Regions from separate parts of the Tessaracoccus yangjingae genome, predicted to be linked through region 2. Evidence: riboswitches for the same ligand, from Rfam matches in the RefSeq annotation. Region 2 holds a riboswitch; the other holds the start of a gene.
What was found. Region 2 has a riboswitch for thiamine pyrophosphate ahead of ACZK5D_RS00815 (thiamine ABC transporter substrate-binding protein). Riboswitches for the same ligand answer to the same signal wherever they lie in the genome.
Positions count from the first base shown of each region.

Region 1: another riboswitch for thiamine pyrophosphate. It lies ahead of thiM (hydroxyethylthiazole kinase); the one in region 2 lies ahead of ACZK5D_RS00815 (thiamine ABC transporter substrate-binding protein).

Region 1 covers NZ_JBUZNN010000008.1:111,177-116,185, reverse strand. The annotation lists gene tdh (L-threonine 3-dehydrogenase, zinc-binding type) at 1-303, shown strand, start outside; gene kbl (glycine C-acetyltransferase) at 312-1,520, shown strand; TPP riboswitch at 1,646-1,741, shown strand; gene thiM (hydroxyethylthiazole kinase) at 1,735-2,589, shown strand; gene thiE (thiamine phosphate synthase) at 2,586-3,266, shown strand; gene thiD (bifunctional hydroxymethylpyrimidine kinase/phosphomethylpyrimidine kinase) at 3,263-4,120, shown strand; gene ACZK5D_RS12270 (TenA family protein) at 4,117-4,803, shown strand; gene ACZK5D_RS12265 (glycogen/starch/alpha-glucan phosphorylase) at 4,912-5,009, shown strand, end outside.
Region 2 covers NZ_JBUZNN010000001.1:169,947-174,955, forward strand. The annotation lists gene ACZK5D_RS00810 (ABC transporter permease) at 1-977, opposite strand, end outside; gene ACZK5D_RS00815 (thiamine ABC transporter substrate-binding protein) at 956-2,008, opposite strand; TPP riboswitch at 2,044-2,150, opposite strand; gene ACZK5D_RS00820 (SpvB/TcaC N-terminal domain-containing protein) at 2,330-5,009, shown strand, end outside.

The sequences.
Region 1 (5,009 bases), on a different contig from region 2:
GGGGCCGCGCTGTCGTCGATGATCGCGCACATGACGCACGGGGGACGGATCGCGCTGCTGGGCACGCCGTCGAGGCCGCTGGAGGTGGACTTCTCCACCATCATCTTCAACATGCTGACCATCCAGGGCGTGACCGGGCGGCAGATCTTCGAGACCTGGTACGCCATGAGCGCGCTGCTGCGCTCGGGTTTGGACATCTCGGGGGTCATCACCCACCGCTTCCCGGCGTCGTCGTTCCGCGAGGCGTTCGATGTCGCGGCGGCGGGTCACGCCGGCAAAGTCATCCTGACCTGGGACGAGTGAGGACCACCATGGCATTCCTGGACCACATCCGCGGCGAGCTCGCGCAGCTGCGCGCCGACGGCCTGTACAAGACGGAGGCGCCGTTGACGACGGCGCAGGCCGCGCACGTGGGCACCCCCTCCGGCGAGGTGATCAACCTGTGCGCCAACAACTACCTGGGGCTGGCTAACTCGCCGGTGCTGATCGACGCCGCCAAGCGCGCCTACGACCGGTGGGGCTTCGGCATGGCGTCGGTGCGGTTCATCTGCGGCACGCAGACGCAGCACCAGGAGCTGGAGTCGCGGATGACGGCGTTCCTCCGGACCGGACGCAACGGCTTCGACGGCTGGGACACCATCCTCTACTCCTCCTGCTTCGACGCCAACGGCGGCCTGTTCGAGACCCTGTTCGGGGCCGAGGACGCCATCATCTCCGACGAGCTCAACCACGCCTCCATCATCGACGGCGTCCGCCTGAGCAAGGCCGCCCGCTACCGCTACCGCAACCGCGACATGGCTGACCTGCGCGCCCAGCTGGAGGCGTCGCGGGGGGCGCGGCACCGCGTGATCGCCACCGACGGGGTCTTCTCGATGGACGGGTTCGTGGCGCCGCTCGACGAGATCTGCGCGCTGGCCGACGAGTACGACGCTCTGGTGATGGTCGACGACTCGCACGCGGTGGGCTTCGTCGGCGAGACCGGCGCGGGGACGCCGGAGCGCTTCGGCGTGATCGACCGGGTGGACATCCTGACCGGAACGCTGGGGAAGGCGCTGGGCGGGGCCTCGGGCGGGTACACGTGCGCCCGGTCCGAGGTGGTGGAGCTGCTTCGGCAGAGGTCGCGGCCGTACCTGTTCAGCAACTCGCTGGCGCCGTCGATCGTCGCCGCGACGATCGCCTGCCTGGACCTGCTGGAGACCTCGTCGGCCCTGCTGGAGCGGTTGGCTGAGAACACGGCCTACTTCCGCCGTCGGATGGTCGAGGAGGGGTTCGACATCCCCGAGTCCGACCACCCCATCGTCCCGGTGATGCTGGGCGACGCCGTCCTCGCCGCGCGGATGGCCGACGAGGTGCTGGCCCGGGGCGTGTACGTGCGGGCGTTCTCCTTCCCCGTCGTGCCCAGGGGCGCGGCCCGGATCCGGACCCAGATGTCGGCCGGATTGTCGCGGGCGGACCTTGATGTCGCGGTGGGCGCCTTCGTCGCGGCCCGCGCCGCCGTCGGCGAGGCTCAGACCGATTGATCAGTGGTTCCCAACCGCGGAGAGACGGTCCCCCAGTGACGGGCTTCACGCTCAGGCCGGCAGGGGGCACCGGCACTGCGGGCACTTTTTCGCGGTCAGCGGGGCGGGAGGGCCCACTGGTAGGCTCGCCGAAGCCGGGGTGCCCCGAAGTCGGGGCTGAGAACACACCCGCAACACCTGATCTAGGTCGTGCTAGCGAAGGGAGCCACCTCTCATGACCATTCCCACCCCCTCCACGCCCGGCGACGCCACCGACGTCGCCCCACCGCACCCCACGAGCGCCATCCTCGCCGCCCTCCGCGACACCACCCCGCTGGTGCACTGCATGACCAACACCGTGGTGCCCGAGATCACCGCCAACGTGCTGCTCGCCGTCGGGGCCGCACCCGCCATGATCGACCTCCCCGAGGAGGCCGCGATCTTCGCCACCGTCGCCTCCGCCCTGCTCATCAACGTGGGCAACGGCCTCTCCGAGCAGCACGAGGGCATGCGCCGCGCGGCGGCGGCGGCCGACGGCGCGGGCACCCCCTGGGTCCTCGACCCGGTCGCGGTGGGCGCCCTCCCCGTGCGCACGCAGCTCGCCCGCGACCTCCTCGCCCACCGCCCCACCGCCATCCGCGGCAACGCCTCCGAGATCCTGGGCCTCGCCGGCGCCAGCGGCGGAGGTCGCGGGGTGGACGCCACCGACGAGGTGGAGGCCGCCGTCGAGACCGCCCGCAGCCTCTCAGCCGCCACGGGCGCCGTCGTGGCCATCTCCGGCCCGGTGGACGTGGTGGTCAGCCCCACCCAGACCACCAGGATCACCGGCGGGCACCCGCTGATGCCGCTGGTTATCGGCACCGGCTGCGCGCTCGGCGCGACGGTGGCCGCGACACTCGGCGCCTGCCGCGACACGCACGCCGCGCATGACGCCGTCGTGGCCGCCCACGCCCTCTTCGGCGCCGCGGGGCTCACGGCCGCCCAGCACGCCCGCCACCCGGGCAGCTTCCGCACCGCCTGGCTAGACGCCCTCCACGCGCTCACGCCCGAAGAGGTCGCCGCCCTCGTCACCATCGAGGAGCAGGCATGACACAGGCCTCGCCCGGCCTCGCCGACGGCGTCGACTGGCGCCTCTACTACGTCACCGACACCGCCCTCTCCGGCGGCCCGGACCGGGTCCCGCACGTCGTGGAGCAGGCCGTCCTCGGCGGCGCCGGGGTGGTGCAGATCCGCGACAAGGACCTCCCCGGCTACGAGTTCCTCGCCCTCGCCAGGGCCTGCGTGCAGGCCGCCCGCCGCGCCCAGGATCAGACGGGGCGCCCCGTCGCGCTCGTCGTCAACGACCGCCTCCACGTGGCCGAGGAGCTGGGCCTCCACTTCCATCAGGGCCAGGACGACGGCGACATCACGCAGGCCAGGCACCGCCTCGGCGCGGATCTCCTCATCGGCCTCAGCATCTCCACCCAGGACGAACTGGACGCCGAGCTCGCGGACCAGACGGCCGACGTCCTCGGCTTCTCCCCACTGTGGGCCACACCCACCAAGACCGACGCCGCCCCCGCGCTGGGGTCCGACGGCACCGCACGGCTCGTCGCAGGCACCGCGGCCCGCGCGAAGACCCTCGCGATCGGCGGCATCAACGCCGCCAACGCGGCGCAGGCCATCGCCACGGGCGTGGACGGGATCTGCGTCGTGTCCGCCATCACCACCGCCCCCGATCCGCGAGCCGCCGCCGCCGGGCTGCTCGCCCTCTGGAGAACCCGATGACCACCACCACCCCGAAGATCGCGTTGAGCATCGCAGGCTCGGACCCCAGCGGGGGCGCCGGCATCCAGGCGGATCTCAAGACGTTCACGGCCCTCGGCGTCTACGGCGCCGCCGCCCTAGCGGGTCTGACCGTGCAGAACACCCAGGGGGTCCGCGCGGCCCGCCCGGTCGACCCGTCCTTCGTCCGCGACCAGATCCTGGCGGTGTTCGACGACCTCCCCGTCGCCGCCACGAAGCTCGGCATGCTCTCGAACGCGGAGGTGGCCAACGCGGTGGCCGACGTGCTCGAGGAGCGCCGCGACCACGCGGGCCTCATCATCCTGGACCCCGTCATGATCGCCACGTCCGGCGACGCGCTGCTCACCGACGACGCCGTCGACGTCGTCCGCACCCGCCTGCTCCCGCTCGCCGATGTCGTCACGCCCAACGTTCCCGAGGCCGCCGTCCTCCTCGGCCAACCGCCCGTCACCGACACCAACGGCCTCATCCGCCAGGCGCGCCAACTCGTCGACGCCGGCGCCCGCGCCGTCCTGGCCAAGGGCGGGCACCTCACCGGCACCGAGCTCACGGACGTCTTCGCCCACGGCGACGAGCTGTCCCTGCTGACCGGCCCCCGCATCGCGACCCGGCACACCCACGGCACCGGCTGCACCCTGAGCTCGGCGATCGCAGCCGTCGCGGCCCGCCGGGGCGACACCCGGCGCACCGGCGTGCGGCTCGAGTCCGTGGAGGAGGCGCGCGACTACCTCATGCGCGCCCTCGAGTCCGGCGCGGGCTGGCGGCTCAGCCGCACCGCTGACCAGGGCCACGGCCCGGTGAACCACCTCGTGGGCCGGGTGGAGTCGTGGCTGTGAGCCCCGACTGGACCCCGGGGCCCTTCAGCGCCGAGGCCTGGGACGCCACCGCCGCCATCCGCGGGCGCATCGACACGCTCCCCCTCCTCACTGAGCTCGCCGACGGCACCCTGGAGGCGCACCGCTTCGTCGAATACCTCGGACAGGACGACTTCTACCTCCGCGGCTACACCCGGGCGCTGGCCACCCTCTCCTCCCGGGCCCCCACCTCCCAGGCCGCCGCGTTCTGGGCACGCAGCGCCGGCGAGGCGGTGGAGGCCGAGGTGCTCATGCACGACGCACTCTTGGCCGACGAACGGCTGAGCGGCCTCGCCCGCCCCGCCGTCGCCTCCCCCACCACCCGCGCCTACGTCAACTCGCTCCTCGCGGCGACGGCGTTCGAGCCGTATGCGGTCGGTGTCGCGGCGGTGCTGCCCTGCTACTGGGTGTACGCCGACGTGGGCGCCACCCTCGCCCACCGGGCCGCGCAGCTCGACGACCATCCCTACGCCGGATGGGTGGCCGCCTACGCCGATCCCGCCTTCCAACAGGTCACCCGGGAGGCCATCGCCCTCCTCGACCACGCCGCCGCGGAGGCCGACGACGCCACCAGGGGGCGGATGCTCACGGCCTTCGTCGACGCCACCTGGTACGAGGAGCAGTTCTGGCGCCGGTCCTACGAGGTGGAGGCCTGGCCGGCCTGAACGTGTCACAGCCGTCTGGCTTGGCGTTATGGAATCGTTACCAACCTGACACGTCACCGAGACAAACGGTTTGGGGGTTTCCACCGCGGCTCAACTAATGTGTGCGCCATGCCAGATACAGCGCTGCATGGACGCCCGTTGCCCGCCGACGAGACGCCCAACACCGACACCCGCACGTACGGTCCCGCGTCCACCCCGACGCACCC
Region 2 (5,009 bases):
TCGAGCCCGAGGCGCCCCTGGAAGTGCAGCGAGCGCCACAGCAGGTTCGCCATGGGCAGGCCGAGCAACAGCACGATCACGGCCGCCGTCACGGTAGCCGCGGGCCAGTCGCGGGACAGCGTGAGCGGGCGTGCCCCGGCGACGTCCGGCTGGAGCCTCAGAGCCCTGGTCATGGTGCTCTGCGCGTGTCCGCTGAGCCAGAGGGTCGCGGTCACGATCACCAGCTGCGCCACCGACAGCGCCGCCGCGGCGGGCAGGTCCAGCAGCTGCGTGGTGAGGAACCAGATCTCGGTCTCGATGGTCTGGAACCTCGTCTCGCCCAGGACCATGACGATGCCGTAGGACGATGCGCTGAACAGGAACACCAGCGACGCGGCCGACAGGAGCGCGGGCGCGAGGGTGGGCAGGGTGACGGTCATGAGCACGCGGGCCGGGGAGGCGCCGAGTGTCGCGGCCGCCTGCGCGAGCCGGGGGTCCAGCCGGGCCCAGAACGTGCCCACCGTGCGCACGACGACGGAGTAGTTGAAGAAGACCATGGCCGCGAGGATGGCGGCCACGGAGCCGCCGAGGCCGAGCCCGCCCAGCAGGCCGTCTTCACGCAGCAGCGACCCGAACGCCACGCCCACCACCACCGTCGGCAGCACGAACGGGACGGCGACCAGAGCGCGGAGAGTGTCGCGGCCGGTGAAGCTGCACCGGTAGAGGAGGTAGGCGCCCGGCAGCCCGAGGACCAGGCAGGCCGCCGTCGTGGACAGGGCGGAGCCCAGGGTGAAGCGGACCGCGCTCCACGTCCTGGGGGAGCCGAAGACCGCGGCGAACCCGTCCAGTGTCCAGCTCGTGCCGTCGTGGAAGCCGCGCGCGATGAGGCTGGCGGCGGGCCAGGCGAAGAACAGCGCCAGGAAGGCGGCGGGGATCGCGGCCGCGATCACCCAGCCGGCCCTCCAGAGCGCACGGTTCAACTCGTGGCGTCCGTCCACGCGCGGATCCACTCGTCACGCGACGCGCCGATCAGGTCCTGCGGCACGTCGATGGGCGCGTCCGGGAGCACCGCGAACCTCTGCCAGACCTCGGGCAGTGGGGTCCCGGGGACGGCCGGGAACATGTACAGGTTCTCCGGGATCGCGGCCTGCACCTCGGGGGTGAGCAGGAAGTCGATGAACTTGGCCGCCCCCACCTCGTTCTCGGCCCCGGCGATCACGCCGGCGTACTCCACCTGCCGGAAGCAGGTGTCCAGGAGGGCCACGGTGGTCGAGGTGTCGCCGGTCACGGTGAAGGCGGGGGAGGTGGCGTAGGAGAGCACGAGGGGGCGGGGGCCCTTGCCGTCGGCGCCGGAGAAGTCCGTGTAGTAGGCGTCGGTCCAGCCGGCGGCCACCTTGGTGCCGTTGTCCATGAGGGCCCGCCAGTAGTCGAGGTAGCCCTCGCCCTTCGCGCCCACCGTCGCGATGAGGAACGCCAGGCCGGGCGACGACGAGGCGGGGTTGGTCACCACCAGCAGGTCCTTGTAGCGCGGGTCGGTCAGGTCGTCCAGCGTCTGGGGCAGCGGGAGGTCGTTGGCCTCGAACCACACCGTGTCGGCGTTGATGCAGACGTCGCCGTAGTCGACGGCGGTGAGGCCCGGGGCCCGCAGCTCCTCAGGGACGGAGGAGGCCGCCTCCGACTCGTAGGGGGCCAGGACGCCGGCCTCGGCGGCGCGGGACGCGAACGTGTTGTCCACGCCGAACACCACGTCGCCCAGCGGCGAGTCCTTCGTGAGGATGAGCTGGTTGACCAGGGCCCCGCCGTCGCCGGGGGTGGTGTAGGTCACCTCGTAGCCCGTCTCCTCGGCGAACTTCGCCTTGAGTTCGTCGGGGAGGGTGAAGGCGTCGTGGGTCAACACCGTGAGGGTGTCGGTCTCGCGGAGCTCGGCGGGGGCCGAGGACGACGAGCCGGTCTCCGGCTGCGGTGACCCGCAGGCGACGAGGGTCAGCGCCACGGCGCCGGCCGCGAGGGTCTTGACGATGGTCTGCATGGTGATGCTCGCTCCTTTCGGAGGCTCGGCGGCAGCCGAGGAGAATTCTCACTCCCTACGCCGGTGCTAACCGGATCAGGTTTGAGGGTCTGCGGCTTGCCCGCACTCTCAGCGCCCGAGTGGCGCTCCCCTGTGTGTGGCCACAAGGCTATACCCAACGCGGGGACGTCCGCGCACCGGTCCGGGAGGGGCGGTGCGACAGTGGTCCTCCAGCGTGGCTCCGCTCAGGCCGGCGGTGAGATAGGGCATTTGCCCGATATCCGTGGGCCGAGGATCTGGGGTGGGGTGTGTCCTAGTCAATGGTTCAACCAGGAGACCTCCATGCCCATGCCCCGCCGTGCGCTCGCCGTGATGTCCATCTTCGCCCTGATCGTCACCAGCGTCGGCGTGGTGCCCGCCACGTCGGTGGAGTCCGGCGGCTCCGGTGACGACGGCATCGCCGCGAGCCAGCTGGCCACCGACACGCTCTCGCCACAGCAGCCGATCTCGCCCCAGGCGTTCGGCGAGGACGACAAGACGGGCCTTGCCCAGCCGGACCCGACGGAGGGACTGTCGCTCATCGAGGCGCCGATCGCCAACAACACCGGCTCGATGGACCTCTCGTACCCGATCGACATCCCCCCGGGTCACGGGATCACGCCGGAGCTGTCGCTGTCCTACACCTCGGGCGGCGGCAACGGGTGGCTGGGCCTCGGGTGGGATCTCGGGGTGGGGGAGGTCGTCGTCGACACCTCCTTCGGCGCGCCGCACTTCGACCAGGCGAAGGAGAGCGAGTCCTACCTCCTCGACGGGGACCTGTTGACCCCCAACGCCAACGGCTCCGCCTGGGAGAACCGCGTGGACGGTTCCAGGGCGGACTATGCGCGGCAGGTGGAGACCGACTTCGACGAGATCATCCGGCACCGTGAGGGGTCCGGCTGGCCCGCCAACTACTTCTGGGAGGTCAGGAGCCAGGATGGCAAGGTGCGCTGGTACGGCGGGAAGCCCGACAGCGGCGGCCCGGCGGTCGCCACCCCGGCCTCGTTCGACGAGGCGTCCGTCGTGCGCAACGAGGCGGGCCACATCGTCGAATGGAAGCTCTCCGCCCAGCGCGACGTGGGCGTCAACCTCATCCGCTACGAGTACCAGAAGGTCGTCTACCAGTTCGACGGCTCGGCCTGGATCGTCAACCAGGGCTGCACCCCGTCCGCAAGCCTCTGCGGTCAGCACACGTTTCTCAGGCAGATCCTCTACACCGACGCCACCGCGAGCGTGACCGACTTCAACGGCGCGCCCTACCGCGTCGAGTTCATCCGCGAGTCCCAGATGCCCGCTCCGGGCGCCGTCCGCCGCGACCCCGTCATCGACGCGGGCCTCGGCTACGTCGACGTCCTCGTCGACCGACTCGCCCGCGTGGAGGTCAGGCACGGGCCCGCGCCCGCCTCCGGCGCCGTGCGCACCTACACCGACATCGCCGCCCGGTACACGTTCGGCTACGCCGAGGGCCGGTTCGGCAAGTCCCTGCTGCGCACCATCACCCAGGGCGTCGACGACCCGCACGTGCACGAGATCGACTGGTACGACGACCTGACCGGCAGCGGCAGCAGCATCGACGGACTCACCGCCCAGTCGACGCAGGACACCAAGTCCGACGTGCGGGACCGCACCTTCCTCGACGAAATCGCGGACGTGTCCGCCCTCGGCGGCGGCGAGTCGAACGGCGGGTCCGGCAACATCTACATCGGCTTCAACGCCGCCGTCCCGCTGAAGACGGGATCCTTCGGCGCGGGGATCGAGTTGAGCGGGGCCGACTCCGCCTCGCTTGTCGAGTGGATCGACCTCAACGGAGACAACCTTCCCGACAAGGTCTTCCAGGCCGACGACGGGGGCATCAAGTTCAGGCTCAACACGAGCGGGCCGGGTGGGCCGAAGACGTGGGACGCCTCGGATGCGGTCAATCTGCCGAGCCTGTCGAAGGACTCGAACTTCGGCTTCCAGGTGTCGTTCGAGGCGTACCCGCTGGTCGCCATCGGCGTGGGCACCGGGCTTGCCTTCTCCTGGAGCCGCGCCTACTTCGCCGACGTCAACGCCGACGGCCTCGTGGACTTCGTCAACAACGGCACCGTGCTGTTCAACCGCCTCGTGGGTGGCATCCCCACGTTCCAGGGCGACAGCGAGGGCACCCCGGTTCCGCTCGGCTCGTCGGCTCTGCCGTCCACCAGCAGCCAGGAGTTGGACGACCTGGTCGAGAAGATGGAGAAGCAGTCCCCGCCCGTCGACACCGTGCGCCGCTTCGTCGCCCCCTACACGGGCAGCGTGCTGATCACAGCCCCCGTGGCCCTGCGCGCCGGGGCCGGCAGCACCGACGGTGTCCGGGTGGCCATCCAGCACGACGGGGACGAGCTGGTCAACGCCACCCTCCCGGTCGGCAGCAGCGCCCCGGCGCTCACCGCGCCGATCCCGCGCTCGGTGACGGCCGGCGACCGTCTCTACTTCCGTGTCGGCTCCATCGACGACGGCGTGGGCGACATCGTCGACTGGGAGCCGGTCGTCGAATACGTGAGCCCGACGTGGCCCGAGTTCGACGCCAACGGGCAGTCCCAGCACCGCTTTGAGGCAGCCGAGGACTTCACCCTCGCCGGCCGCCCGGGCGACTTCGTGGCCCTGCCGCTGGCGGGCACCGTCAACATCGACGCCGCCGTCGAGACGTTGCGGACGCTCAGCGACGACATCAGGATCGTCGCGGTCAGGCGCAGCCCTGACGGCACCCTCACCAGGACCGTCCTCGGCACCGTGCCGTTCGACGCAACCCCTGGTCCGCGTCAGTTCAGCGGCCAGGTCGCGGTGCAGTTCCATCCCAGCCCCGACGACGCCGACGTCAAACTCCCTGACCAGGTGTCGGTGTTCGCCGAGGCCGACTCCCAGGTGGACCTGTCCGCCCTGGCCTGGGGCGCCAACCTGACCTTCGACGACGGCTCACCCGCCACGGACGAGGCGGGCGATCCGGTGGAGCTCAGGGACG